DNA from 2 places in the Stenotrophomonas sp. SAU14A_NAIMI4_8 genome. Region 2 is predicted to be linked to the other one. Evidence: riboswitches for the same ligand, from Rfam matches in the RefSeq annotation. Region 2 holds a riboswitch; the other holds the start of a gene.

What was found. A riboswitch is a leader RNA that binds a small molecule or an ion and turns the genes downstream of it on or off. The one in region 2 is predicted to bind glycine.
Positions count from the first base shown of each region.
Region 1: linked by a shared signal. The riboswitch ahead of C1930_RS17840 (trimeric intracellular cation channel family protein) and the one ahead of gcvP (aminomethyl-transferring glycine dehydrogenase) in region 2 are both predicted to bind glycine.

Region 1 covers NZ_CP025999.1:3,947,421-3,962,490, reverse strand. Annotated here, with positions in the region: gene C1930_RS17875 (3-deoxy-7-phosphoheptulonate synthase) at 1-805, shown strand, start outside; gene C1930_RS20355 (hypothetical protein) at 1,292-1,699, shown strand; gene C1930_RS17860 (type II TA system antitoxin MqsA family protein) at 1,728-2,264, shown strand; gene C1930_RS17855 (efflux RND transporter permease subunit) at 2,323-5,382, opposite strand; gene C1930_RS17850 (efflux RND transporter permease subunit) at 5,379-8,567, opposite strand; gene C1930_RS17845 (MdtA/MuxA family multidrug efflux RND transporter periplasmic adaptor subunit) at 8,564-9,751, opposite strand; gene C1930_RS17840 (trimeric intracellular cation channel family protein) at 10,085-10,702, opposite strand; glycine riboswitch at 10,787-10,891, opposite strand; glycine riboswitch at 10,905-10,994, opposite strand; gene C1930_RS17835 (GIY-YIG nuclease family protein) at 11,036-11,302, shown strand; gene C1930_RS17830 (hypothetical protein) at 11,376-11,786, shown strand; gene C1930_RS17825 (nuclear transport factor 2 family protein) at 11,858-12,289, shown strand; gene C1930_RS17820 (NAD(P)/FAD-dependent oxidoreductase) at 12,391-13,668, opposite strand; gene C1930_RS17815 (NYN domain-containing protein) at 13,781-14,560, shown strand; gene C1930_RS17810 (glutathione S-transferase) at 14,641-15,070, shown strand, end outside.
Region 2 covers NZ_CP025999.1:3,198,017-3,213,086, reverse strand. Annotated here, with positions in the region: partial or broken gene C1930_RS14755 (catalase) at 1-1,224, opposite strand, end outside; gene C1930_RS14750 (AraC family transcriptional regulator) at 1,406-2,116, shown strand; gene C1930_RS14745 (amino acid permease) at 2,192-3,568, shown strand; gene C1930_RS14740 (VOC family protein) at 3,689-4,099, shown strand; gene gcvP (aminomethyl-transferring glycine dehydrogenase) at 4,391-7,258, opposite strand; glycine riboswitch at 7,321-7,423, opposite strand; gene C1930_RS14730 (multidrug effflux MFS transporter) at 7,723-8,961, shown strand; gene C1930_RS14725 (hypothetical protein) at 9,022-9,414, shown strand; gene C1930_RS14720 (M2 family metallopeptidase) at 9,493-11,454, opposite strand; gene C1930_RS14715 (phosphoethanolamine--lipid A transferase) at 12,053-13,702, opposite strand; gene C1930_RS14710 (phosphatase PAP2 family protein) at 13,699-14,451, opposite strand; gene C1930_RS14705 (glycosyltransferase family 39 protein) at 14,563-15,070, opposite strand, start outside.

The sequences.
Region 1 (15,070 bases), 750 kb from region 2:
CATGCGCGTGTACTTCGAGAAGCCGCGCACCACGGTGGGCTGGAAGGGCCTGATCAACGACCCGGACCTGGATGGCAGCTTCAAGATCGACAAGGGCCTGCGCATCGCCCGCGGCCTGCTGCGCGACATCAACAAGCTGGGCCTGCCGGCCGGCGTCGAGTTCCTCGATGTGATCTCGCCGCAGTACATCGCCGATCTGGTCGCCTGGGGCGCCATCGGCGCACGCACCACCGAAAGCCAGGTGCACCGCGAACTGGCCTCGGGTCTGTCCTGCCCGGTGGGCTTCAAGAACGGCACCGACGGCAATGTGAAAATTGCGGCCGATGCGGTGGGCGCGGCGTCGAACCCGCATCACTTCCTGTCGGTCACCAAGCAGGGCGGCACGGCCATCGTGTCCACCACCGGCAACCCGGATTGCCATGTGATCCTGCGTGGCGGCAAGCAGCCGAACTACGATGCGGCCAGCGTGGGCGAGGCCTGCCAGGCGCTGGCCAAGGCCAAGCTGCCGACCCGTCTGATGATCGATGCCAGCCACGCCAACAGCCTGAAGAATCCGGACAACCAGCCGAAGGTGATCGAAGACATCGCCACCCAGCTGGAAGACGGCGAGCAGCGCATTGTCGGGGTGATGGTGGAAAGCCACCTGGTCGGCGGCCGCCAGGAACTGGTGGAAGGCCAGCCGCTGGTCTACGGCCAGAGCATCACCGATGGCTGCATTGATTGGGACACCACCGTGCAGGTGCTGGAGCGCTTGGCCACTGCCGTGCGCGCCCGCCGTGAAGTGAAGGTGTCCGAAGCCGCTTGAATGCGGCACGTGTGTGGATGGCGGCCAGCGCCTGCGGGGGTGCGGCCGCGATCAGGGTCGGTCGGAGTTGGAGACCGACCCGTCCGCACCGGCGATGCGCCTGGCGCTGCGTAAGTGCGACAGCGCCAGGTACATCGCCGGGGTGGTGATATCGCTCTTCTGTAGAGTCGAGCAAGCTCGACTCTACCCAGCCGGCCGGGCCCCAGTAGATCCACGCCATGCGTGGATGAAATCCCGGCCACGCTCGTGACGGCAGCAACCTCTCCTGTGCTTGGCCCAGCGCGACCCGCAATCACGGCACCCCAGGCTCCGTCTGTGTTCTGTCAGGTATGGCACGAACAGCCTTTCGTCTGTTCCTGCCACGCCTCAGGGTTGTGCGCAGAAGAAGTCGCCACATCGTGGCGACAGGGGCGATGGACCCGCCATGGGCTTGACGAAACTTATCATGGTGATAAATTGAGGCCGGTGTTTTGGCGGGTCGATCCCGTGCAATTGCCGCAGCCTCAGGATTTCGGCCGGGGTCGGCGGGCAATCGGCGTGCATGGGCTGCCCCTGATCGACCTGGATGCCTTGCAGGACTGCGTGCGCACCGGTGGTTTGCAGCCTGATGACGTCTGGATCGCCACCCACAAGGCGCAAAGGGATCTGGACAACCTGCGCTGGACGCTGGCTGACCTCCTGGATTGCCTGATGTGCGTGCAGGCGCATGACTACAAGGGATCGGAGTGGTGCAGGGATCAAATGGGTACCTGGCATCCATGTGACGCCTACGCCGTCCGCTACGACGATGTGCGCAAGTGCCGGCTCAACCACTCCGACATCAACTACTACCTCAAGTTTTCCGTTGGCCAGAATGGAAGTCTGCGAGTCATCTTCCTCAGTTGCCATCTCTAGATCGCTGTACGTTCCATCGGATCATGCCATGAACACATCCACGTCCCGGCTGTGCCCTGCGTGTCAGCAGGAAATGTTGAGGGCATCCACACGCGAACGGCATTTCAATCCGCGCGGCAATGCCGTGGTGGTGGAATTGCTGGTGATGGAATGTCCATCCTGCGGCGCAACGGCAACCAGCGAAGCACAGCAGGTCGAGAATCTCAGGCGACTTGAGGCACGACGCGAGCACTACCGGGGCTTGTTGCTGGGCGAGGACGTACTTGCATTCCGGCGCCGCTATGGTTTGACCCAACGTGCAGCCGCTTCGTTGTTCGGAAAAGGTGCAATCGCGTTTTCCCGCTACGAGAACGAGACCACCTATCCTGACGACGCCACGACGATGCTGCTCTGGCTTGCCATCGAGAAACCTGAGGTCGTGCGCTGGCTGGCCGAGCGCACGGGCACGGTGGTGCCGCTGCTGGACCCACCGCGCGAAACCGCAGGCAAGCCCGCGCGGCGTGTGGTGCGAAGCCGTCGTGGTGCGCCAGGGGCGCAAGGTGCTTCGATCCACGCAGCGCGTTGATCCACCGACGATGCCGCAGTAGATCCACGCCATGCGTGGATGATTCACCCGACCGCCTTCACCGCCCGCTGCGAATCCTCGCCAACGCCAGGTACATCGCCGGGGTGGTGTACAGGGTCAGCCACTGGCTGACCAGCAACCCGCCCACAATCGCGATGCCCAGCGGCTGCCGCAGTTCCCAGCCCTCGCCATTGGCGAGCATCAGCGGCAGCGTGCCCAGCAGTGCCGCCAGCGAGGTCATCAGGATCGGTCGCAGGCGCAGCCGTGCCGCCTCCATCACCGCATCCTGCGCGCTCAGGCCGCGCCGCTCGCCTGCAAGCGCGAAGTCCACCAGCAGGATCGTGTTCTTCATCACCACGCCGACCAGCAGGAACAACCCGAGCAAGGCGATCAGGTTCAGTTCGTTGCCGAACACCCACAGCGCCAGCAGTGCACCGATACCTGCCGATGGCAGCGTGGACAGGATCACCAACGGTTGCAGGAAACTCTCGTACAGCACGCCCAGCACCAGGTAGACCGCCAGCGTGGCGCCCAGCACCAGCCACAACTGGCGCGAACGCAGGCTATCCAGGCCGCCCGCTTCGCCGGACAGCTTGGCCTGCACCGAACGCGGCAGCATCAACTGCGCCATGGCCGTGTTGATGGCCTGCGTGGCCTGTTCCAGGCCAACCCCCGGTGCCAGCGCGAATTCGATCCAGATCGAGGCGAACTGTTCGCTGTGGTAGATGCGGTCCGGCGCCATGCCATAACGCCAGCTGGCAATGCTGGACAACGGAATGCGCTGGCCGTTGCCGTCGATCACCTGCAGGCGCGCCAGCGTGCCCGGGTCCTGGGTGTGCTTCGGGTCCAGTTCCATCACCACCCGGTACTGGTTCAGGCTGTCATACAGGGTGGCGACCTGGCGCTGGCTGAAAGAGTTGTTGAGCATGTTGGCCACGGTGCGCAGGTCCACGCCGTGGCGTGCGGCCGCTTCGCGGTCGATATCCAGCACCACCTGGCGCATGCCGGCTTCGCCCTGCGCTTCCACGTCCACCAGCTCGGGCAGGGCGCGCAGTGCTGCGGCTACCTTCGGTGCCCACTCGCGCAGCGGCGCCATGTCGGCCGACAGCAGCTGGAATTCGTACTGGCCGCTGCTGCCACCGCCTTCCAGGCGGATGTCCTGGTCTACCCACAGGTACAGGTTGCCGCCGGGAAGCTGCGGCAGGCGCGCACGCAGGCGGTCGATCACTTCCTGGCTGGACACCTTGCGCTCGGCCAGCGGCTTCATCTTGATCATGATGAAGGCGTTGTTGACCCCGTTGCTGCCACCGATGTAGCCGATGATGTCCTCGATGGCCGGGTCGGACAGCAGCAGCGTGCGGTAGGCATCGATCTTCGGCTGCATGGCCTGGAACGAGAGGCCGTCATCGCCGCGCGCGAAGCCACGCAGCTGTGCGGTGTCCTGCTTGGGCACCACGCCCTTGGGCACCTGCTGGAACAGCCACGCGTTGAGCGCGATGACCGCCACGAAGGCCAACAAGGGCCAGCGCAGCTGCCGCAGGCTGGCCTGCAGGGTGCGCAGGTAGGCCTTGCGCACGCGTTCAAACAGCGCGTTGCTGCCGCGCTGCCAGCGCGAGGTGTGCTGCGCATCGTCCACGAACAGGCGCGCGCACAGCATCGGTACCAGGCTCAGCGCCACCACCACCGACACGCCCATCGCCGCCACCAGGGTGAGCGAGAACTCGCGGAACAAGCGTTCCACGAAGTCATCCAGGAACAGGATGGAGACGAATACCACGGCCAGCGCCAGATTCATCGACAGCAGGGTGGCACCCACTTCCGAGGCGCCGCGCACGGCGGCCTGCCAGCGGTCGGCGCCCAGTTCGCGGTGGCGCGCGATGTTTTCCAGTACCACGATGGCATCGTCCACCACCAGCACCGCGGCCACGATCAGCGCCATCAGCGAAAGCGTGTTGAGCGAGAACCCCATCAGCGCGATCAGCGCCAAGGTGCCGAACAGCACCACCGGAATGGCCACGCTGGGCACCAGTGCGGCACGCCAGTGGCCCAGGAAGGCCAGTACCACCAGCACCACCAGCACGATGGCCAGCACCAGGGTCAGCTCGGCTTCGTGCAGGGTGGCGCGGATCACCGGCGAGCGGTCCATCACCAGGCGCATGTCCACGTGGCTGGGCAGCAGTGCGTGCAGCTGCGGCAGCTGCGCCTGGATGGCATCGACGGTGGCGATGATGTTGGCGCCGGGCTGGCGGCTGACGATCAGCAGCACGGCCGGGCGTTCATTGTGGAAACCGCTGGCGTAGCGGTCTTCCACCCCATCGGCAACCACCGCCACATCGCCCAGCCGCAGCGTGCGGTCATCGCTGACCTTCAGCGCCAGTTGCTGGTACTGCGCGGCCTGGCGCAGCTGCAGCGGCGCTTCCAGCTGCCACTGCTGGCGGTCATCGCCCACCGCGCCCAGCGGGCGCACGGCATTGGCACGGGCGATGGCCTGGGCCACGTCCTCCAGCGCCAGGCCGGCATGGTTCAGTGCATTCGGGTCCAGTGATACGCGCACCGCGGGCAACGCGCTGCCGCCCACCTGCACTTCGCCCACGCCCGGTACCTGGGACAGTTTCTGCGCCAGCACGGTGGAGGCCAGGTCGTAGAGCTGGCCCGGCGGCAGTGTGTCCGAGGTCAGCGCCAACGCCAGGATCGGCGCCTGCGAGGGATTCACCTTGCGGTACTGCGGCATGCCCGGCATGCCGCTGGGCAATTGCCCGCGTGCCAGGTTGATCGCCGCTTGCACCTCGCGCGCGGCTTCGTCGATATCGCGGCCGAGTACGAACTTCAGCTCCACCGACGTCTGCCCCTGGGTGCTGGCCGAATCGATGCGCGAGATGCCGGGCAGGCTGCCCAGCGCACGTTCCAGTGGGGTGGCCACGGTGGCGGCCATCGATTCGGGCGAGGCGCCGGGCAGGCTGGCGCTCACTTCAATGGCCGGGTAATCCACCTGCGGCAGCGGCGCCACCGGCAGCAGGCGTAGTGCCAGCAGGCCGGCCAGTACCAGTGCCACGGCCAGCAGGATCGTGGCCACCGGTCGTTGCACGCAGGCCTGGGCCAGGCGCGCGATGGGGCTCATGCGCGCGCCTCGGCAGCGCCGGCGGCGGCCGCCGAGCGACCGCGCTGCAGGCGGTCGAAGGCCAGGTAGATCACCGGCGTAGTGAACAGGGTCAGCACCTGGCTGACCAGCAGGCCGCCCACCATCACCCACCCCAGCGGCTGCCGCAGTTCCGCGCCCGAACCGGTGGCCAGCATCAGCGGTACCGCACCGAACAAGGCGGCCAGCGTGGTCATCAGGATCGGGCGGAAGCGCAGCAGCGCGGCCTGGTGGATTGCCTCGCGCGGGGTCATGCCGCGCGTGCGCTGCGCGTCCAGTGCGAAGTCGATCATCATGATCGCGTTCTTCTTCACCAGGCCGATCAGCAGCACGATGCCGATGATGGCGATCAGGTCCAGGCTGCGCCCGCTCACCCACAGCGCGGCCAACGCTCCGACCGTGGCCGAGGGCAGGGTGGACAGGATGGTGATCGGGTGCACGAAGCTCTCGTAGAGCACGCCCAGCACGATGTACATCACCACCACCGCAGCCAGGATCAGCCACAGCGTGGACGACAGTGAACTGCTGAACGCCGCGGCCGCACCCTGCAGGCGCAGTTCGATGCTGGCCGGCAGCGCGATGGCCGCACGCGCTGCCTGCACCGCGGCAACGCCTTCGCCCAGCGAGGCGCCCGGCGCCAGGTTGAACGACAGCGTGGCCGCCGGGAACTGGCCGACGTGGTTGCGCAGCAGGGCGGCGGGCCCCAGTTCCACCCGCGCCACCGCGCCCAGCGGTACGGTCTGGCCGGCGCTGTTGCGCACGCGCAGGCCGCTGATCGCCTCGGGGCCGGGCTGTCGTGCCGGATCGGCTTCCAGCACCACGCGGTACTGGCTGGCCTGGGTGAAGATGGTGGAAATCTGCCGCTGCCCGTAGGCGTCGTACAGCGCATCGGCCACCGCTTCCACGCTCACGCCCAGGCGTGCGGCGGCATCGCGGTCGATGTTCACCCGTGCCTGCCGGCCCTGCATCTGCAGGTCACTGGCCACATCGCGCAGCGCCGGCTGCTGGCGCAGGGCCTGCAGCAGCTGCGGCGTCCAGGTTTCCAGCGTCTGCTGTTCCGGCGTGGTCAGGGTGAACTGGTACTGGGTGCGGCTGATGCGGTCTTCGATGCCCAGCTCCTGCACCGGTTGCAGGTACAGGGTGATGCCGGGAATCTTCGCCACACGCTGCTGCAGGCGCGCCATCACCACGTCGGCGGCATCGCGGTCGCCGTGCGGCTTCAGTTCGATCAGCAGGCGGCCGGTGTTGAGCGTGGCATTGTTGCCGTCCACGCCGATGTACGAAGACAGGCTGGCCACCGCCGGGTCGGCCTCGATGGCCTCGGCCAGCGCCAGTTGCCGCTCGCGCATGGCCTGGAACGAGATCGCCTGCGGCGCTTCGCTGATGCCCTGCACCAGACCGGCGTCCTGCACCGGGAAGAAGCCCTTGGGCACGGCGAAGTACAGCGCCACGGTCAGCGCCAGCGTGGCCACGGTGGCCAGCAGCATCAGCGGTTGGCGCTGCAGCACCCAGTGCAGCTGGCGGTCGTAGATGGCGATGATGCGGTCGAACACATCGCGCTTGGGGGGGGATGGGGTCGGAGCCCCAAGGGGATCCGACCCCTCAGCCACCGGGGTCAGATCCCCGTGGGGCTCTGACCCCACAGACCCGACCGGGGTCAGATCCCCCTGGGGCTCTGACCCCTTCGCATGCGGCTTCAGGAACCGCGCACACAGCATCGGCGTCAGCGTCAGCGACACCAGCAGCGAAATGCCGATGGCCACCGCCAGCGTCACCGCGAACTCATGAAACAGCGCGCCCACCAGGTCGGCCATGAACAGCAGTGGGATCAGTACTGCGATCAGCGACACGGTCAGTGACACCAGGGTGAAGCCGATCTCGGCGGCGCCCTTCAGCGCGGCTTCCTGCGGGCTTTCGCCTTCTTCCAGGTGGCGGGCGATGTTTTCCAGCATCACGATGGCATCGTCCACCACGAAGCCGGTGGCGATGGTCAGCGCCATCAGGGTCAGGTTGTTGAGCGAGTAGCCGGCCAGCAGCATCACCGCGAAGGTGCCGACCAGCGACAGCGGCACCGCTACGCTGGGAATGAGCGTGGCCGGGCCGTTGCGCAGGAACACCCAGGTGACCAGCACCACCAGGCCGATGGCCAGCACCAGTTCCTTCTGCACGCCGCGTACCGAGGCGCGGATCGATTCGGTGCGGTCGCTCAGCACCTTCATCTGCACACCGGCGGGCAAGGTGGCCTGCAACTGCGGCAGCATCGCGCGCACCTGTTCCACTACGGCTATCACATTGGCGCCGGGCTGGCGCTGCAGGTTCACCAGCACGGCGGGTTCGGTACCACTCCATGCCGCCAGCTGCCGGTTCTCGGCGCCGTCAGTGATGGTGGCCACGTCGCCCAGTCGCAGCGGTGCGCCTTCGCGCCAGGCCAGCACCAGCGCACGGTACTCGTCCGCGCTGCGCATCTGGTCGTTGGCATCGAGCATCACCGCACGGATCGGGCCGTCGAAGCTGCCCTTGGGCAGGTTCACATTGGCGGCCGCAATGGCCGTGCGGATGTGGTCCATGCCCAGCCCATTGGCCGCCAGCGCGGCAGCATTGACCTGGATGCGCACCGCAGGCCGCTGACCGCCAGCCAGGCTGACCAGGCCCACGCCGGGCAGCTGGGCCAGGCGCTGGGCGATGCGGGTGTCGACCAGGTCATGCACCTGCGGCAGCGACAGGCCCTGCGAGGTCACCGCCAGGGTGATGATGGGCGTGTCAGCCGGGTTCACCTTGCGGTACACCGGCGGCACCGGCAGGTCGTCCGGCAGGAAGCTGCCGGCGGCGTTGATGGCCGCCTGCACGTCCTGCTCGGCCACCCCCAGCGACACCTCCAGGCCGAACTGCAGGGTGATGACCGAAGCACCACCGGAGCTGGTCGACGACAGCTGCTTCAGCCCGGGAATCTGCCCGAGCTGGCGTTCAAGCGGCGCGGTGATGGTGCGCGTGGTCAGCTCCGGGCTGGCGCCCGGATACAGCGTGGTGATCTGGATGATCGGGTAGTCCACCTGCGGCAACGCGGCCACCGGCAGCAGCCGATAGGCCAGCACGCCGGACAGCAGCAGGGCCACCATCAGCAGCGTGGTGGCGACCGGGCGCAGGATGAAGGGGCGCGACAGGTTCATGCGCCGGCCTTGGCCGCCTTCGCCTGCGCGGCGGGTTCGGCCACGATCTCCACGGCGGTGCCATCTTCCAGGCCATCGATGCCTTCGATCACCACCTGGTCGCCGGCCTGCAGCCCCGAGCGCACGGCTACGCGGCCATCATCGGCCGGGCCCAGCACCACGGTGCGGCGTTGCGCCTTGTTGTCCTTGTCGACGATGTGCACGTAGTTGCCCTGGCTGCCGAACTGCACAGCGGCATCGGGAATCAGCAGGGCAGGGTGCTCGCCCAGTTGCAGCCGCACATTGACGAACTGGTTCGGGAACAGCCCCTGGTCTGCGTTGTCGAACTGCGCGCGCAGCTTCAACGTGCCGGTGGCGGTGTCGATGCGGTTGTCCACGCTGGACAGCGCGCCGTGCGCCAGCTGCGTGCGTTCTTCGCGGTCCCAGGCTTCCACGGCCAGCGCCGGCTGTGCCTGTACCGCATCCAGCAGCGCCGGCAGTTCCGGTTCGGGCACGGTGAACAGCACGCTGATCGGCGCGGTCTGGGCCAGGGTGACCAGGCCTTCGGCATCGCTGGCCTGCACCAGGTTGCCCACGTCCAGCCGGCGCAGGCCCACGCGGCCGCTTACCGGGGCGATGATGCGGGTGTACTGCAGCTGCAGGCGCGCTTCGTCCACGGCAGCCTGGTCGCTGATGCGGCGGCCCTGCAGCTGGCGCACCTTGCTCTGCTGGTCGCTCAGTTCCTGTGTCGAGACGAAGTGCTGGCGCTGCAGTTCGCGGTAACGCTGCAACTGGCGTTCGGCGTTTTCCAGCTCCGCCAGGTTCTGCTGCTGGGTGCCCTGTGCCTGCGCCAGCTTCACTTCGTACGGGCGCGGGTCGATCTGCGCCAGCAGATCGCCGGCCTTCACCTGCTGGCCTTCCTGGAATTGCAGGCGCATCAGCTCGCCGTCCACGCGGCTGCGCACCACCACGCTGTGCAGCGGAGTGACCGTGCCCACTGCTTTCAGGCGCAGTACCAGCGGCTCGGCGCTGGCCCGGGCCACGCGCACCGGTACCGTCTTGCCGGGGCTGCTGGCGGCTGCGCTTGCATCGGCCCGCGGCCAGGCCCACCAGGCCAGCGCGGCGGCGGCCACGAGCACGGCGGCGATCAGCCACGCGCGACGGAAACGGGGCGGGGTGCTACGGGGCGACTCGACAGCGGACATGGGGCATCCTGCGCCCTGCGCACGCGCAGGGACATGTACGCCCGCTCGCGCATCGTGCGCCGCGGGCAGCGGGGGAGGGGAGTTGTCTGGCGGGGCCGCAGCGCGGCGTGGCTGGATGCCGTCGCGCGTGCGACGGGGCGCCCATGGTAGCGAATCAGCCTGCCGATTGCCGCATGACCAAGGTCATGGCGCTGCGGCGTGGGGCGTGCGGGGCTGCTTGGCGGGGCCTGGATTCGTAGAGTCGAGCTTGCTCGACTGCTTTTGCCGGGAGCAGTCGAGCAGGCTCGACTCTACGAAGCACGGCAGTCGAGCAAGCTCGACTCTACGCACTGCTCAATGCACTTCGTCGTGGTACACGAATTTGGGCATTTCCCAGCGGTAATGGATCGCCAGCAGGCGCAGCGCGAAGCCACCGCCCAGGCAGCACAGGATCGCTGTGGCATCGGCCACGCCCCAATGCAGCAACAGCAGATACACCGCACCGGTCAGCAGCGAGATGATCGCGTACAGCTCCTTCTGGAAGATCAGCGGCACTTCGTTGCAGAGGATGTCGCGCAGCACGCCACCGAAGGCGCCGGTCAGCATGCCGGCAATCAGCACGATCGGCATCGCGTGGCCGGCCTCGCGCGCGATCGAGCAACCAATCAGGGTGAAGGCGATCAGGCCCAGGCCATCGAGCACCAGGAAGGTGCGGCGGAAATGGTGCATCCAGCGCGCCACCCAGGTGGCGATCAGCGCCGCACACACGGTGAAGGCCAGGTACTCCGGATGCTTCACCCAGCCCAGCGGGTAATGCCCCAGCAGGATGTCGCGCAGCGAACCGCCGCCGAGGGCAGTCACACAGGCAATCATGACCACGCCGAACAGATCCATGCGGCGGCGGCCCGCAGACAGGGCGCCGGTCATGGCTTCGGCGGAAATGGCGATCAGGTAGATGATGGACAGCAGCATGGGTCAGGCTCCGGGCGCGGTGGGGCCGGCCATGCGCATATACCGCCACTGCCTGCGCAATGACGGAATGACGATGACCGGTGCCGCTCCCGCTGTCCTTTTTGCCTGAGAGTTCAGCGGGATGAACCGCGTGCCCCTTCGGCGGATCGCGGCGGGCGTGCCCGGCGACCTCTCTCCAGCTCGGCGTGTCGAATGCATGGTTGGTGGGATTCCAGCCCACCGGCCTGAGCGATCATGGGAGCCTGCGCCTTCGGCGGGCGCCAGCGCGGCGCCTCTCTCCTGCATTCGGGCGCCAGTATATCCGCTGCAGTGCAGCACGGCATAATCGGCGGCATGGCCCCGTCCCCCCGCCCGTGGTTCCTGTACCTGCTTGAATGCCGCGACGGCAGTTACTACGCCGGCATCAGCACCGACGTGGCGGCCCGTTTCGCCGCCCACCAGGCCGGCAAGGGCGCGCGCTATACCCGGGCGCGACCGCCGCTGCAGATCCTGGCCGTGCGCGAGTACCCCGACCGCGCGGCCGCCTCGCGTGCCGAATGGCAGCTCAAGCAGCAACCGCGCGAACGCAAGCTGGCCTGGCTGCAGGCCGCGATCCCGTAGATCCACGCCATGCGTGGATGGGTACCCCGTGGCATGCCATCATCGCCACACCCATCGACACAGGGACGGTCCGATGAAACACCGCTGGTTGCTGATGTCCCTCTGCACCGCTCTGCCGGCAGGCGCCCAGACCCCGCCGTCGCTGCAGCACGGACAGATCGGCACCGCCGCCGAACTGACCGCGCAGCGCGGCCCGACCACACCTGAAGTCATTGGCCTGCGCCGCGATCAGGTGCCCCCCGATCTGGTCGATCTGATCCCGCTGGCCGAGAAGTGGGGCATCGCCGATGACGAGCTGCGCGACGAGATGCAGCAACGGGCAACGGCAGCCGAGAAGAAAGCGCTGGGCGACGCGCTGAAGGGCCGTCATGCGCGCATTACCGCATGGCTCGATACGTTCCCGCAGGGACAGCCGATGCCGGACGCAGCGGCGGCCTTCATGTACCTGCAACTGGGTGCCGATGAAATGGGTCTGATGCCGTAGATCCACGCCATGCGTGGATGGGATCCCCCAGCCATGCCACCATCGCCACACGCCCAGCGCTGGAGACACCCATGTCCACCGTTGCCCTGTTGTTCGCTGTCGCTGCAGCCACCAGCCCCACCGCCGACCCCTCCACCCTGGCAGCCATCGAAGCGACCTGCCATGACTACGTCGATGGCCAACTGGAGGGCGACCCGCAGCGTGTCGCCCGCGCGCTGCATCCGGACCTGGCCAAGCGCGCCGTGCTGGGTGATACGCCCGACGAACGCCTGGGCCTGCGCCGCATGTCGAAGGAAGAACTGGTTGCACTGACCCGGCAGGGCGCACTGAAGACCCCAAAGGATCAATGGGAACGTCGCTGCACGGTGCTGGATGTGACCGGCAACGCCGCCTCGGTGCGGTTGGAAACGCCGTGGTTCGTGGACTACTTCCACATGGGCCGTTTCGACCAGCGCTGGGTTATCGTCAACGCGCTGTGGTACCCCAAGCCGAAGGCAGAGTAGATCCACGCCATGCGTGGATGTTCCCAAGGCGGCCCGCACGGTCATTCATCCACGCATGGCGTGGATCTAGTGCAAGGGATCCGACCCCGTTTTCCCGCCCGTTATTTCGGGCGCCGGTCGTCCTGGTCATCACCGAAGATGATGCGCGCGCTGCGCTGGTAGCTCCAGTACGCCACGGCCCAGTTCAACAGCACCACGATGCGGTTGCGGAAGCCGATCAGGAAGAACACGTGCGCGGCCAGCCAGAACCACCAGGCCAGGATGCCTGACAGCTGCAGCTTGCCCAGGTGCACGATCGCGGCCATGCGGCCGATGGTGGCCAGGTTGCCGTAGTCGGCGTACTTGAATGCCCCGGGTTCGGTCTTGCCGTGCAGGCGCGCGCGGATGGTTTCGGCCACGTGCTTGCCCATCTGCTTGGCGGCCGGTGCCACGCCAGGCACGGGGCGGCCATCGGCCTGGCTGACCGCAGCCAGATCGCCGGCCACGAACAGTTCGGGGTGGCCGGGCAGGGTCAGGTCCGGTTGCACCTGCACCCGGCCGGCGCGATCCAGCGGCACGTCCAGGGTCTTTGCCAGCGGTGAGGCGGCCACGCCGGCCGCCCACACCACCGTGCGCGCGGGCACGAACTGGTCGCCCAGCTTGAACCCCTGGCTGTCGATATCACTGACCGGGGTGCCGGTCAGCACTTCCACGCCCAGCTTTTCCAGCTGCCGGCGTGCCTTCAGCGAAAGCACTTCCGGGAACGAGGACAGCACGCGCGGGCCGGCTTCCACCAGTCGCACCTTGGCGCTGGCCGGATCGATATGGCGGAACTCGTTGCGCAGGGTGTGGCGGGCGATCTCGGCCAGCGTACCGGCCAGTTCCACACCGGTGGGGCCACCACCCACCACGGCGAAGCTCAGCCAGGCGGCTTTTTTCTCCGGGTCTGGCTCGGCTTCGGCACGCTCGAACGCCAGCAGCAGCTTGCGGCGCAGGGCGATTGCATCGTCCAGGGTTTTCAGGCCTGGCGCATCGGCGGCCCACTGGTCGTTGCCGAAGTAGGCATGGGTGGCGCCGGTGGCCAGCAGCAGGCTGTCATAGCCCAGCGTGCTGCCGTCGGCCAGGGTGATCTGGCGGGCCTGTTTTTCAATGCCCACCACTTCGCCCAGGCGCACTTCCACGTTGCGCTGGTGGCCCAGGATATGCCGCAGCGGCGCGGCGATATCGGGTGCGGACAGGCCCGCAGTGGCGACCTGGTACAGCAGGGGTTGGAACAGGTGGTGGTTGCGGCGGTCGACCAGGGTGATCCTGATCCGTTCGCGTGCCAGGGCACGGGTGGCCCAGAGGCCCGCGAAACCGCCGCCGATGATGACCAGGTGGGGGACTGGTTCGCGGCTCATCGACGTACTCCGGAGGGGGATGGATGTCGTCCGGCATCATCGCACGTCACATGCCCGCCCAACGGGATCGGCGATACTCGGTTCAGGCCGCAGCCCCTTCGCCGAGGAACCCATGTCCGAACCGGAAAAGCGCATTGCCCTGCTGATCGACGCCGACAACGCGCCGGCATCGAAGATTGATGAAGTGCTGGCCGAAGTGGCCCGCCATGGCGTGGCCAACGTGCGCCGCGCCTACGGCAACTGGAAGAGCCCGCGCTTGAAGGGCTGGGAGGCGGTGCTGCACGAGTACGCCATCCGCCCCATCCAGCAGTTCGCCTACAGCAAGGGCAAGAATGCATCGGACATGGCCATGGTGATCGATGCCATGGACCTGCTGTACGCGCGCAACCTGGACGGCTTCGCCATCGTGTCCAGTGATGCCGACTTCACGCCCATGGTCATGCGCCTGCTGACCGACGGGGTGAAGGTCTATGGCTTTGGCGAAAAGAAGACGCCCGAGCCGTTCGTCAACGCCTGTTCCAAGTTCACCTATCTGGAAGCCCTGGGCCAGGCCCATGCCAGCGTGCCCGATGCCGACGCACCCGAAGTGGAACGGGCCGCCAGCGAACAGGCCGCCAGCGATGAAGCACGCCCGCGCAAGAGCGGCGCGGAAATGCGCAGTGATACCCGCCTGGTGAAAATGCTGCGCCGCGCGGTGTCGTCGGCCGAAGGCGAAGACGGCTGGTCGCACCTGGGGCCGGTCGGCAGCCAGATCGGCAACCAGGCTTCGTTCGACCCACGCAACTATGGCTATGGAAAGCTCAGCGATCTGCTGGCGGCGATCGGTCTGTTCGAGCTGAAGAAGGACGGAAAATCGTCCTATGTGCGCGCGTTGCCGAAGAAGAACCGGTAGCGCAGCACGGTGCGTTTGATCGGCGTATCGTAGCGGCTCCGCGCCAGCGTGGCGCACCGCTGCAGGCAAGGAACAAACGCATGTTGAAGATCTGGGGCCGCCGCAATTCCAGCAACGTCCGCAAGGTGCTGTGGTGTGCCGAGGAAATCGGGCTGCCGTATGAATCCATCGAAGTGGGCGGCAGCCACGGCGGTACGCAGTCGGCCGAATACCTGGCGATGAACCCCAACAGCCTGGTGCCGGTGATCGAAGACCACGGCCTGCCGCTGTGGGAATCGAACACCATCGTGCGCTACCTGAGCGCGCGCTACGCGCTGGGCACGCTGTATGCCGAAGATGCGATGGAACGTGCCCAGGCCGAGAAGTGGATGGACTGGAGCACCTCGCGCATGGCGCCGCTGTACTCCGAACTGATCTGGGGCATCATGCGCACCGCCCCGGCCGACCGCGACGAAGCGCGCATCAACGCGGCCATCGTGCGTGCCGGCGAATACCTGGCCATGGCCGATG
Region 2 (15,070 bases):
CGGGCTGTCGTCCTCCAGCGAACTGGGGTCATAGGCCACGCGCCCCTTCGGCACCTGCATCTGCATGTGTCCGTCGCGCTGGTGGTTGGCGAAGGGGCATTTGGGCGCATTGACCGGAATCTGGTGGAAGTTCGGGCCACCCAGCCGGATCAACTGCGTATCCAGGTACGAGAACAACCGCCCCTGCAGCAGCGGGTCGTTGCTGAAGTCGATGCCCGGCGGCACGTTGGCCGGGCAGAACGCCACCTGTTCGGTTTCGGCGAAGAAATTGTCCGGCCAGCGGTCCAGCACCATCCGGCCGATCACCTGCAGCGGCACCAGCGATTCGGGAATGATCTTGGTGGGATCCAGGTGGTCGAACGGGAACGACTCGGCATCTTCCTCACTGAACAGCTGCACGGCCAGTTCCCATTCGGGGAAGTCGCCGCGCTGGATGGCCTCGAACAGGTCGCGACGGTGGAAGTCATTGTCGGCGGCCTGCAGCTTCACCGCTTCGTCCCAGACGGTGGACTGGATGCCCAGCTTCGGCCGCCAGTGGAACTTGACGAAGGTGGAATCGCCGGCCTCGTTCAACAGGCGGAAGCTGTGCACGCCGAAGCCTTCGATCATGCGCAGCGACCGCGGAATGGCGCGATCGCTCATCGCCCACATGATCATGTGCATCGATTCGGGCATCAGCGAAATGAAATCCCAGAACGTATCGTGCGCGCTGCCGGCCTGCGGGTAGCCGCGGTCCGGCTCCATCTTCACCGCGTGCACCAGGTCGGGGAATTTCATCGCGTCCTGGATGAAGAACACCGGGATGTTGTTGCCGACCAGGTCCCAGTTGCCTTCCGGCGTGTAGAACTTCACCGCGAAGCCGCGCACATCGCGCGGGGTATCGACCGAGCCGGCACCGCCGGCCACGGTGGAAAAACGGGTGAACACCGGCGTCTTCGCGCCCACCTCGGTGAGCACGCGGGCGCGGGTGTACTTGCCCAGCGACGTGGTCAACTGGAAATAGCCATGGGCCGCAGTGCCGCGCGCATGCACGATGCGTTCGGGAATGCGCTCATGGTCGAAGTGGGTGATCTTCTCGCGGAGGATGAAATCCTCCAGCAGGGTGGGGCCGCGCGGCCCCTGGCGCAGCGAATTCTGGTTGTCGGCCACCGCGATACCCTGGGCGGTGGTCATGGCCGGGTGCGTGCCACCGGCCTGCAGGTGCAGTTCGTCACCCTCGCCGCGCGGCGGGTTCTGGGTCTTATGCGACGGGGCGGTTGCGCGCTTGCCGGTGGGCTTGCTGGCGGCCATCAGGGTGTCTCCGGGGTACGAGGGGGCAGGGCATGACAGTCGCGCCCGGTCCGTTAACCCACGGTCCGCCGCGGGTGAACGTACGGGCAAAAGCCGGCTCGGGTATGCTTGCCGCATGCGAGTCGAGCCCACCGACATCGAAGCCCTGTTCGACGCCATTCCGGACGTGCTGTTCTTCATGAAGGACCGGCAGGGGCGCTATACCCACGTCAACCAGACCATGCTGCGGCGGCTGGGGCTGCGTGCGCGCAAGGACGTGATCGGGCGCACCGCCGCCGAGATCTATCCCACCGGCCTGAGCGCCGACTACGTGGACCAGGACGCGCGCGTGCTGGGCGGTGAAGTGATCGAGAACCTGATGGAACTGCACCTGTTCGCCAACCGCGAACCGGGCTGGTGCCTGACCTGCAAGCGGCCGCTGCTGGTGGAGGGGCAGATCCAGGGGCTGATCGGCATCTCCCGCGACCTGGGGCAGAAGGACAGCCTGGGCGCACAGTACGAACAGCTGCGGCTGGCGCTGGCGCATCTGAACGCGCACTACGCCGAAAACGTGCGCATGCAGACCCTGCTGGACATCACCGGCTTCTCGCTGTCCAAACTCGAGCGCAGCTTCCGCAAGGTGTTCCAGATGACCCCGCAGCAGGTGCTGACCCGCCTGCGCATCCAGATGGCCATGCACCTGCTGCACGGCCAGGACAGCATTGCCTGCATCGGCCAGGCCTGCGGTTTCAGCGACCAGAGCGCCTTCACCCGCAAATTCAAGGCCGAAACCGGCTTTTCGCCGCGCGCCTACCGGGCCCGCATCGGCGAACCGCTGCCGGCCTGAGCGCCCTGCTGCACTGTGCCTATCCCGCCGGGTGGGGGACAATGTAAGGTGTCGCCCCTGTAGCCGCCGCCAGCCCTGCCGATGCCCGCCAACCCTTCTTCGACCGCTTCGACCTCGCGCCTGGGCCATTCGCTCAAGCCGCGCCAGCTGATCATGATGGGCCTGGGCAGCGCGATCGGCGCCGGGCTGTTCCTGGGCTCCGGTGTAGGCGTGCAGGCGGCCGGGCCGGCGGTACTGGTGTCCTACCTGGTGGCCGGCGCGCTGGTGATCATTGTGATGAACGCCCTGGGCGAGATGGCCGCGGCCAAGCCGACCAGCGGTGCGTTCTCGGTGTATGCCGCCGATGCCATGGGAGCCACTGCCGGTGCCACCGTGGGCTGGCTGTGGTGGGTGCAGCTGGTGATCGTGATCGCTGCCGAGGCGGTGGGCGCGGCCGGGCTGCTGGCCACCGTCTGGCCCGCAGTACCGGTACCGATGGCCGCGCTGGCCTTCATGCTGTTCTTCACCGCCATCAACCTGCTGGGGGTGAAGAATTTCGGCGAGTTCGAGTTCTGGTTCGCCATCCTCAAGGTGGCGGCAATCCTGGCCTTCATCGCCATCGGCATCGCCCTGCTGATGGGCTGGCTGCCGCAGGTCACCTCGCCGGGGCTGAGCAACTTCACCCAGCACGGGGGCTTCGCGCCCAAGGGCCTGGCCGGCATCGGTGCGGCGCTGCTGGTGGTGGTGTTCGCCTTTGGCGGCACCGAGATCGTGGCGGTGGCCGCCGCGGAAACCGAAGACCCCGAGCGCAGCATCGCCCGTGCCATCCGTACCGTGGCCTGGCGCATCCTGGTGTTCTACATTGGTTCGCTCAGCGTCATCATCGCGGTGGTGCCGTGGAACAGCGAGTCGCTGAAATCGCCGTTTGCCGCCGTGCTGCAGGTCGCCAACATTCCAGGCGCGGCCACGGCCATCACCCTGATCGCAGTCATCGCCCTGCTGTCGGCGCTCAATGCCAACCTGTACGGTGCCTCGCGCATGATCTTCTCGTTGGCCCAGCGCCGCGAAGCACCGGCCGTGCTGGGCTGGACCGACCCGCGCCAGGTGCCGGTGATCGCCGTGCTGGCCAGCGTGCTGTTCGGCTTCGCCGCCACCATCATGGAACTGCTGTTCCCGGACAAGGTGCTGCCGGTGCTGCTGAACATCGTCGGCTCCACCTGCCTGCTGGTGTGGACGCTGTCGCTGGTCTCGCAGCTGGTGCTGCGCCGCCGCGCCGACCGCCTGGGCACGCGCCTGCCGTTCCGCATGGCCGGTTTCCCGTGGCTGACGGTGTGTGCGCTGGCCATCCTGGCGCTGATCTTCGGCCTGTTGCTCAGCGAAGCGCAGACTCGCCTGCAGTTCCTGTCCATGGTGGCGCTGACGGCGACCATCGCGGCCGGCAGCGCGATCGCACGGCGCCTGCGCGAGGCCTGACCGCCGCCTTCGCATCGAGGCCGCCGGGCGTGGCCCGGCGCTACCGATACATGGTGCCTACATCTGCGGTGCGATCCTGATGGTCTGGGTCCTGAGCGACCCGTCGAACAGGAGCACCGCATGCTGCGCAGCCGTCCTTTCCTGATGTTCACCGGCCAGGCCGAGGCCGCCCTGGCGCTGTACGCCGAAGCCTTCGCCGATTTCCGCCTGCTGGCCCTGCAGCGCCATCCCGAAGGCGCCGGCGCGGGCGTGCCGGGGCAGGTGCGGCAGGCGATCTTCCTGCTGGGTGGCACCCACTACCTGTGCTTCGACAGCCTGGATGTGCACGATTTCACCTTCAGCCCGTCGATTTCGCTGTTCGTGGAATGTTCCGGCGCCGAGCAGTTCGAGCGCGCGGCGCGGGCGCTGGGCGAGGGCGGGCACTGGCTGATGCCGGTGGGCGATTACGATTTCAGCAACCGCTATGGCTGGGTGCAGGACCGCTTCGGCGTGTCGTGGCAGTTGAGCCTGGGGCAGATGCCGGACCCGTGATCGGATTATTGTGGGTGTGGACCGATCCTTGTGGGTGTGGACCTTGGTCCACACGCCCTTCAACAAACGGCCCGCTTGCGCGGGCCGTTCGCGGTGAAGCAGTCGAGCAAGCTCGACTCTACGTGCAGCACCGCTTCGGCGTGTCGTGGCAGTTGAGCCTGGGGCAGATGCCGGGCCCGTGAGTCCACGGCATCCACGCATGGCGTGGATCTACTCCAGGATGCCGGCAGTAGATCCACGCCATGCGTGGATGCAAACGAAAACGGCCCGCTTGCGCGGGCCGTTTGTCGATCATGCTTCGACTTCGTCGTCCTTGTAGGCATCGACCGGGATGCAGGCGCACATCACGTTCTTGTCGCCGTACACGTTGTCCACGCGCGCCACCGGCGGCCAGTACTTCTGCAGCTTCAGGCTGGGCAGCGGGAAGGCGGCCAGTTCGCGCGGGTAAGCGTGGGTCCACTCGCTGGCCGTCACCGCGGTGGCGGTGTGCGGGGCGTTCTTCAGCGGGTTGTCCTCGCGGTCCAGGCGGCCGTCTTCGATCGCGCGGATTTCCTCGCGGATCTGGATCATCGCGTCGATGAAGCGGTCCAGCTCGTGCAGCGATTCGCTTTCGGTCGGTTCGACCATCAGCGTGCCGGCCACCGGGAAGCTCAGGGTGGGGGCATGGAAGCCGAAGTCGATCAGACGCTTGGCCACGTCTTCGGCGCCCACGCCGCTGGTCTTCTCCAGCGGGCGCACGTCCAGGATGCACTCGTGTGCCACCAGGCCGTTGCGGCCGGTGTACAGGGTCTTGAAGTGCGGGGCCAGGCGCTTGGCGATGTAGTTGGCGTTGAGCTGGGCCACCTGGGTGGCCTTGCGCAGGCCTTCGGTGCCCATCATGGCGATGTACATCCAGCTGATCGGCAGGATCGAGGCGCTGCCGAAGCTGGCCGCGCTGACCATGCCGACCGGGCCGTTGTCGCCCAGCTTGCCCGGCAGGAACGGGGCCAGGTGTTCCTTCACCGCACACGGGCCCACGCCCGGGCCACCGCCGCCGTGCGGGATGCAGAAGGTCTTGTGCAGGTTCAGGTGGGACACGTCCGAACCCCACTTGCCCGGCTTGGCTACGCCCACCAGGGCGTTCATGTTGGCGCCGTCGGTGTACACCTGGCCGCCGTGCTGGTGGATGATCTCGCAGATCTCGACCACTTCCTCCTCGAACACGCCGTGCGTGGACGGGTAGGTGATCATGATCGCGGCCAGGCGGTCGCTGTACTTCTCGGCGTTGACGCGGATGTCTTCGACATCGACGTTGCCGTTGGCATCGGTCTTGGTCACCACGACCTTCATGCCGCACATCTGCGCCGAGGCCGGGTTGGTGCCGTGCGCCGAATCCGGAATCAGGCAGATGTCGCGGTGGCCTTCGCCGCGCGAGCGGTGGTAGGCGCGGATCGCCAGCAGGCCGGCGTACTCACCCTGCGCGCCGGAATTGGGCTGCAGGCTGACCGCATCGTAGCCGGTGCATTCCACCAGCATGGCTTCCAGCGATTCGATCAGTTCCTTGTAGCCCAGCGCCTGGTCGGCCGGCACCAGCGGATGGATCTGCGAGAACTCCGGCCAGGTGACCGGGATCATCTCGGCGGTGGCGTTGAGCTTCATGGTGCACGAGCCCAGCGGGATCATCGTGCGGTCCATCGCCAGGTCCTTGTCGGCCAGCGAACGCAGGTAGCGCAGCAGTTCGTGCTCGCTGTGGTGGGTATTGAACACCGGGTGGGTCAGGAACGCGGACTGGCGCAGCAGGCCGGCCGGCAGCGCGTCGGCGGTGCTGGCGTCCAGCGCTTCCACGTCCAGGCCGGCACCGAACACGGCGGCCAGGGCCACGATGTCGGCGCGGGTGGTGGTCTCGTCCAGGCTGATGCCCACCGAGTCGCTGTCGATCGCGCGCAGGTTGTAGCCGGCGGCGCGTGCCTTGGCGTGGATCTCATCGGCGTGCACGCCGGTGATGTGCAGGGTGTCGAAGAAGTCGCCACCGACCTGCACGCCGGCGCTGCGCAGCGCCGCGGCCAGGATCGAGGCCAGGCGGTGGGTGCGGCGGGCGATGCGGGTCAGGCCATCCGGGCCGTGGTAGACGGCGTACATGGACGCCATCACCGCCAGCAGCACCTGCGCGGTGCAGATGTTGGAGGTGGCCTTCTCGCGGCGGATGTGCTGCTCGCGGGTCTGCAGGGTCAGGCGGTAGGCCGGGTTGCCCTGCGCATCGATGGACACGCCGATCAGGCGGCCCGGCATCGAGCGCTTGTAGGCATCGCGGCAGGCCATGAAGGCCGCGTGCGGGCCACCGAAGCCGAACGGCACGCCGAAGCGCTGGCTGTTGCCGACCACGATGTCCGCGCCCCATTCGCCCGGGGCGGCCAGCAGGGTGAGCGCCAGCAGGTCGGTGGCCACGGCCACCAGGCCGCCACGCGCGTGTACGGCATCGACCAGCACCTTGTAGTCGCCCACCTGGCCGAAGGTGTCCGGGTACTGCAGCAGCAGGCCGAAGGCTTCGGCTTCCAGTGCTTCGGCCGGGGTGCCCACGCGCAGCACGATGCCCATCGGCTCGGCGCGCGTGCGCAGCAGTTCCAGGGTCTGCGGATGCACCGCATCGTGCACGAAGAAGGTATCCGACTTCGACTTGGCCGAACGCTTGGCCAGGGTCATCGCTTCAGCGGCGGCGGTGGCTTCGTCCAGCAGCGAGGCGTTGGCGATCTCCATGCCGGTCAGGTCGGCGCACAGGGTCTGGAAGTTGATCAGCGCTTCCATGCGGCCCTGCGAGATTTCCGCCTGGTAAGGGGTGTAGGCGGTGTACCAGGCCGGGTTCTCCAGGATGTTGCGCAGGATCACGTTCGGCGTGTGGGTGCCGTAGTAGCCCTGGCCGATGAAGCTGCGCAGCACGGTGTTCTTGTCGGCGATCGCGCGGATCTTGGCCAGCGCCTGCACTTCGGTGATCGATTCGGGCAGAGCCAGCGGCGCGGGCGACTTGATCTTCGCCGGCACGATGGCATCGGTCATCGCATCCAGCGTGGCGTGGCCGACCACGTCGAGCATCTGCGCGATCTCGGCGTCGTTGGGGCCGATGTGGCGTTCAACGAACGCGCTGTGGTGCTCGAGCTCACGCAGGGAGGGGGTGTTCTGGGACATGGCGAAGGATCCGTCAGGGAAGGGCACACGCACGGGCACAAGCCGCCGGTCGGCGGTCTGCGGGGCGCCCCTCTGTCCTTTTGCCTGAGAGTTTAAAAGCGCGGAAAACCGCAGCTTCGTGCCCCTTCGGCGCCGGATCGAACCGGTCTCTCCAGAGTTGTGTTACGGGTGGTATCGGGCCTGAGCGATTACGGGCGTTGCGCCTTCGGCAGCGGTGTTCCGCTTCTCCCACCGTGTTGCCCGCCGATTATAGCCGGTTGCCGGACCGGCGCAGTGGGGCGCGGCCGCATTGACGGGGCTGAATGGAGGATGGCCCGGACCCTGCGTGGCCGCGTTCCTCCATGGCGTCGGCAGGCCGGGGCGCCTATCATGGGTGGACTCTCGTATTCATCTGGCGCCGTCCCTGCCACGGGGAAGCGGCGCCTGCCGTGCATGCTGCGCACGGCCCTGCCGGACGCCCGCCGATGACCGCCGCCGTTGCACCCTCCACCCGTCGCATGGCCCTGCTGCTGGCCGGCCTGGCCATGTTCGGCCCGTTCTCCATCGACACCATCTTCCCGGCCTTCCCGCAGCTGGCCCAGCGCCTGGCCGTGGATGAAGTGGCGGTGCAGCAGACCATCAGCGTGTACCTGCTGTTCTACGGCCTGATGAGCCTGGCCCACGGCCCGCTGTCCGACGCCTGGGGGCGCAAGCGGGTGATCCTGGGCGGGCTGGTGGTGTTCGTCGGCGCCTCGGTGGGCTGCGCGCTGTCCACCGATCTGAGCACGCTGCTGGTGTTCCGCGCCGTACAGGGCCTGTCGGCCGGCGTGGGCATGATCGTCGGCCGCGCGGTCATCCGCGATCTGTACCACGGCCATGACGCGCAGCGGCTGATGAGCCAGGTGTCCATGCTGTTCGGCATCGCCCCGGCCATCGCACCGATCATCGGCGGCTGGATCCTGCTCAGCGGCGCCGGCTGGCCGCTGATCTTCTGGTTCCTGGTGGTGTTCTCGCTGCTGCTGCTGGTGGCCACGGCGCGTTTCCTGCCCGAAACCCACCCCGTGGAAGCCCGCGTGCCGCTGTCACCGCGCGGCCTGCTGCGTGACTACGTGCGCATCGGCTTCAACCCGCGCTTCCTGCGCCTGGCGCTGGCCGGCAGCATCAACTTCGGTGGCATTTTCCTGTACATCGCCTCTGCACCGGTGTTCGTGATGCAGCACCTGCACCTGGGCGAAGGCGGCTTTGCCTGGTTGTTCATTCCCACCATTGGCGGCATGACCCTGGGCTCGTTCCTGTCCGGGCGCATGGCCGGGCGTACCCTGCCGACCCGCCAGATCAGCATCGGTTTCACCCTGTGCGCGCTGTCGGCACTGCTGAACATCAGCTACGTGGCGCTGGCGCCGCAGCTGGCCCTGCCTTGGGCGGTGCTGCCGATCTTCGTGGGCGGCACCGGCATGGCGCTGATCTTCCCGATCCTGGCCCTGGCGGTGCTGGACATGTACCCGCACCAGCGCGGCCTGGCCTCGTCGCTGCAGGCCTTCGTGCAGCTGATGATCAGCACCGTGGTGGCCGGCGTGGTCTCGCCGCTGCTCAGTGCCAGCCCCCTGCACCTGGCGCTGGGCCAGGCCGGTTTCTTCGCCGCCGGCTTCGTGTTCTGGTACTGGGAACACATGCGCCAGCGCGCCCTGCAGGCCCCTGTCCAGGAGCAGCCGCCGCTGGCGTGAAGCGGCGCGGCGGCCGGGCTGGGTTATTCTTGCGCCCCCTTGCTGTTCGATACGACCCCCATGTCCACCACGTCCAAGATCCGCCGCGACCAGCGTCGCCGCCAGGAAAAGCAGGCTGCCAACAAGGCGGCGGCCACCGCTTCGCCGGTCGAACCGCATGCCGAACTGCGCGATCCGCAGCGTGCCCTGCTGGCCGGTGTGGTCCGCCGCGATGGCGAATGGGTGCTGGGCATGGATGGCCGCATTGCCGGCCAGACCCACAGCGCCGCGCACGTGCTGGCCATGATCATGCAGGCCGGTGAGCTGCACGAGCGCAATGGCACGCCGGTGCGCCTGATCTATTCCGATGCGCTGCGCGATGCGGCGCAGGCCGAAGTGCAGGAGAAGGGGCTGACCTTCGATGAGTTCAAGGCCGAGCTGGCCGCGGTGATGGCGGCGAAGAAGGACAGCTGATCGTGCATTGCGGTAGCGCCGGGCCATGCCCGGCGAGAATGAAAGGGGCGGATCCTCGCGGATCCGCCCCTTTCCGTTTTACTTCGCCGGTGCCGCGCTGGCCTGCCAGCCGCACATCTGGCCTTCGTTCTGCTGCTTCAGCCACTCGTTGACCGGGGTGAAGTACTCGATCATCGGGCCGGCGTCGAGCTTGTCGCTGCCGGTCAGCTCCTTCAGCGTGGCCTGCCACGGCTGGCTGGCGCCCTTGCTCAGCATCGCCCAGTACTTCTGCCCGGCTTCCTTGTTGCCGTAGAAGGTGCACTCATGCAGCGGGCCCTTGTAGCCAGCCGCATCGCACAGGCCCTTGTAGAACTGGAACTGCAGGATGCGGGCCAGGAAGTAGCGGGTGTACGGGGTGTTGCCCGGCACGTGGTACTTCGCGCCCGGATCGAAGAACTCCTCGCCGCGCGCGCTGGCCGGAGCCACGCCCTGGTACTTGGCCTTCAGGTCCCACCAGGCCTTGTTGTAGTTGTCCGGGGTGATCGAACCATCAAACACACCCCAGCGCCAACGATCAATCATCAGGCCGAACGGCAGGAACGAAACGCCCGACAGCGCCATGCGCATCTGGTTGTTGATCACCGCTTCGCGGCTTTCGGTCGGGGCATCGACCAGGCCGATCGAGCTGAGGTACTTGGGCGTCATCGCCAGCACGATTGTGTCGCCGATCGCTTCATGGAAGCCATCGTTGGCACCGCCCTGGAACAGCGGCGGCAGCGGGTTGTAGGCCAGGTCGTAATAGATGTGGCCCAGCTCGTGGTAGATGGTGGTGAAGTTTTCTTCGTTGGGCTTGATGCACATCTTGGTGCGCACGTCGCCTTCCATGTTCATGTCCCAGGCACTGGCATGGCAGACCACGTCGCGGTCGTCGGGCTTGATGAACTGGGTCTTGTCCCAGTACGACTGCGGCAGCGAAGGCATGCCCAGCGAGACGTAGAAGTCCTGGGCACGTTCGGTCATCTGCCGTGCGGTGCGCAGCTCGGCTTCACGCTGTGCCTTGTAGCGCGCGGTCACGTCGGCGTCCTTGCCGGCCTTGTCCAGCGCCGCGCTCAGGTTGGTCTGGTACTGCTTTTCCAGCGCGGCGGTGATGTCCAGGCTGCCGGCACCGGGGTAGGGCTCCAGCTGGTCCCACAGGTTCGACCAGTCCTGCTGCCACATGTTGCCCAGCAGGTGCGCGGCGATCAGGCCGTTGCCCACTTCGGCCTTGTCCTTGCCATAGGTCTTGTCCAGCTTGCCGCGGGTGTAGCAGTGCAGCTGCTCGTACATCGGCTTGACCTGTTCCCACAGGCGGTCGGTTTCCGGCCCGATCTGCTCAGGCGGCATGTCGTAGCCGCTGCGCCACATCTGCCCGGCATCGCTGAAGCCCATGCCCTTGGCGCCTTCGTTCACCAGGCTGACGAACTGCTGGTAGTCGCCGCGCATGCCCTTGGTGGTGCTGTGCCAGCCCTGCCAGGCGTCCAGTTGCTTGTCATAGTCGCGGCTGCGCGACAGCACCTGTTCCAGGTCGCCCAGCTGGCGGCAGGAGGCCGGATCGTTGGCGTCGGTGCAGTACTTGCCGGCGCCGTAGCTGCCTTCCATGCGGGTGGCGATCTGGGTCAGCTGGGCCAGCTTGGCGGCATCGCGCGGTGCCGGCATCGACGACATCAGCTTCAGCAGGTGGATGGCGCGCTTGCTGTCTTCGCTCATCGGCTGGCCTTCGAACTTGGCGGCCTGTTCGATCCAGCTGTTGAGCTGGGTCAGCGAGCGTTCGTTGGCCTTGGCGGCGATGCGTTCGGAATCGCTGTTGATGTAGGTGGACGACAGCCACTGCGCCGAGGTCATCTCGGGGTAGGCGGCCTTGTATTCAGCGTTGATGCGGGCAACGAACTGGTCGGCGGTTTCCCCGGCCGGCGCGCTGGGGGCGGCGGCTTCAGAACCGGGGGTAGCTTCCTTCTTGCAGGCAACCAGGGCCAGCGTGGCGGCGGCGATTGCCGAGGCCAGCAGCAGATGGCGGTGTTTCACGGGTAGTCCTTGGGTGGTGAACGACGGCCGAAGGCTAGTGGGCGGCCGCAGCCACCGCAAGTGGCAAATGTCCGGCAGGGCTGCGCCCTGCACCCGCTCAATGCAACGGCAACGGCAACGGCAACGGCAAAGGCAACGGCAACGTCAAAAGCTGGGTATCCGTGGGGTGGCGGGGTGGGTCCGGTCGAGGGGGACGCCGTAAATACATCCATGTAGGCTCGGTCGCGCCATCCATGGCGCTCACGCCCCCTCGACCGGACCCACCCCACCTTCGACAGTTTCCTGCGATCTGTCGGAATGACTGGGTCGGATCCCGTTGCTGCGCAACGGGCTCTGACCCCAGATTTATTTGGATATCCGACAGATTTCATCCACGCATGGCGTGGATCTACTGACCACCGGCTAACTGTCAGAGGTGGGGCGGTGTCGGATTGCGGGGTGTCCGCGGCATGGATGCCGCGGCCAAGCCTACACGGACGTACTTGCGGCGTCCCCGCAATCCGACACCGCCCCGCCACCCCACGGATACCCCGCTTTTGACGTTGACGTTGACGTTGATTCGGCAGGTGCAGGGCTGCAAGCCCTGCCACAAATACCCCTACCGCGCGCAGTTGGCGAACACGTCGCGGTCGCGTTCGTACAGTGCGGTCTTCACCTGCATCAGCCCCAGCACCGAGGGGAACAGATTGTCATGGTCGGTGTAGGCCACCGCGCGCTTGCGCACGCACTGCAGATCCAATCCACGGCTGCGGGCGAAGCCCGGCGAGAACCAAATCGTCATCGGCACCCGGGTCTGCTCGGCCGGCGCGATCGCGTAGGGCACGCCATGCAGGAACAAGCCCTTTTCGCCCAGTGATTCACCATGGTCGGACAGGTAGATCATCGCCGTGTCGTAGTCATCCAGCCCCTGCAGCGTGCCGATCGTCCGGGCCAGGAAATGATCGGTGTAGAGCACTGCATTGTCGTAGCTGTTGGTGATCTGTTCGCGGCTGCACTGGCCGATGTCGCGGGTGTCGCAGGTCGGGGTGAAGCGGCGGAACGCGGCAGGGTAGCGCTCGAAGTACGCTGGCCCATGGTTGCCCAGCTGGTGCAGCACCACCACCCGGTCGCCGGGCTTTGCGCGCACCTGCGTGGCCAGGTCCTGCAGCAGGATTTCATCCATGCAGCGGCCATCCGCGCACAGTCCCGGCGTGGTCGCATCGGCCAGCGACTGGAACTGCAGACCTTCGCACACGCCCTTGCAGCCCGATTGGTTGTCACGCCACAGCGGGGTGATGCCGGCGCGGTTCAGTACGTGCAGCAGCGACTGGTGCGCGCGGATCTTCTTCTCGTCGTAGTCATGCCGGCCCCAGGGCGAGTACATGCACGGCAGCGAGACTTCGGTGCTGGTGCCGCACGAGTGCATGTCGGGGAAATTGATCACCGGCGCCTGGGCCAGCTCGGGCGTGGTGTTGCGGCCGCCGTTGAGGCCCCAGTCCTGCGCACGCAGCGTTTCTCCCATCACGATCACCAGCAACCGCGGCTTGCTGGTCGGCGCGCGTGGCGTCGCCATGGCGTCGGTGCCGATCGGCAGCTTCGGCGCGCGCTGCACCGGGTTGTCGCTGCGCAGTGCGCGCGGCAGGCCCAACATCACGTTCGCCGGCGTGGCCAGGTAGCGCACCTCGCGCTGGTTGCGCATCAGTGCCGACACATCCTGGAACGACAACAATGCACCGCCCAGCGCGGTTGCCGCTGCCAGCAGCAGGAAGCCCGCGCGCCACAGCAGCGTGCGGGTCCAGCTTCGGCTGCGCAGCTGCACGCGCCACAGCAGCAGCATCGGCACCGCCGCCAGCCACAGCAGCGGCCACAGCAGCGAAGCGGTCATCAGCTCACGGCTTTCCTTCGGGTCCGTGGCCAGTACGTTGCGCAGCATGTCCGCATCCAGATAGATGTGGTAGCGCCCCATGTAGTGCGCGGCGAGCGCGGTGACCAGCAACAGCAGGCTGACCATCACCTTGGCGTTCCAGCGCCACACAAGCAGCCCCAGCAGCACGCCATGCGCGCCCAGGAGCAACAGCAGCAGCGAAAGTGCATAGCGCAGGCTGCCGGGGTGGCTGGCCATCGCGCTGTGCCAGAACAGCCCGTTGCCTGCGACGGCGAAGAACAGGCAGGCCAGCGCGATCAGCGCTTCGGTGGACAGCAGCGGCCGCCACTGCAGCAGCGATGCCAGCGCGGGAAGGCGCGGCGAGCGTTCAACCGATGCGTTCATGCCTGTGCCTCCTGCCGGCGCGGGCGCGCCAGCCAGCGCTGCACGCCCAGGAAAAGCCCGAGCGAGAGCAGCCAGCACAGCAGCGCGGTGGCGACATCGTGCGAGAGGAAGTGCGCACCGCGCAGCTGCTGGCTGATGCCGAACATCAGCCCGGCGGCCAGGCCGATGCCCAGCCCCACCCAGCGCCAGCTGGGGCGCCAGAGCAGGGCGAAGAAGTACAGGCACAGCCATGCATAACCGGCACTGGCGTGGCCGGCGGGGAAGCAGGCACGCGCCGGCATGCCCTGCGGGCGGTGACTGAACAGACCCACGAAGGCATCGTGGCCGCCGTAGCGCAGCAGGTCCCACGGGCAGTCCATCGGCACCAGCGCCTTCAGCAGCGATACCAGCCCGGTGCCCAGTGCGACGGCGGCCACCACGTACAACAGCGCACAGCGCAGCGTGCGGTCACGCCCGCGGCGCCAGTGGTGGAAGCACAGCAGGATGGCGACCAGCGCGGCCAGGGTGCTCAGCCACTTGCCGCCCTGGTGCACCGCCACGCGGGTCAGCCAGGCTTCCTGCAGGGCCCAATGCCCGCCCTGCAGTTGGTACAGGTGATCGGCCAGCCACTGGTCCCCGCCGAAGCCCATCAGCAGGGCGAACGCTGGAATGCCAATGGCCAACGGCAGCCACAGATGGGTCAGCGCGAAGCGCGAGCCCAGCCGTGATGGGGCAATCGCGAGTGCGGGGGCAAGAGGATGTGCGGGCATGCGGGCCGGTGCCGTGGCGGGAATCGCGGCCATGCTGGTCAGCAACGTGTCGGAGAAGGGTCGGACCGGTGTTGCCGACCGGTTAATCTGCCGGCGCCGGCCGTGATCCGTTCAGTCTTCCTCCTGCGACATCCCGACCGTTGCCGCATGGCAATCCACGTTCCAGGCCGTACCTGGCAGCAGCAACCAGTGATTGCGGTTGGCCACGCCAATATCGACCACCTGCGCGCGGTCCACGCAGGGGCTCATGGCCTGGTCCAGCACCAGTACCCAGCGTGTGTGCGGGGCTTGCGCCAGCCACGGCCCCGCGTAGTGCCACTGCTCGTCCCAAGGGCGCTTGAAGCCGAACTCCTGCACCGGCCGATCGGCCTGCAACAGGTTCTGCTCCCGCCAGGCAACCATCGCCAGTTCGGCATCGGGCCCGATCCGCTGGCCAACCCGTTGCATCACCGCCGAAGCCGAGGCGAAGGGATCCAGCGCCGGAATCAGCAGGCCGCCGTACAGCAGCCACAGCAGGCCATGGCTGAGCAGCACCAACAGACCTGCGCGGCGCACCCGCAGCCACACGGCCAGCGTTGCCACGGCGATGGCGAAGCTCAACAGCCCTTGTCCCAGCACC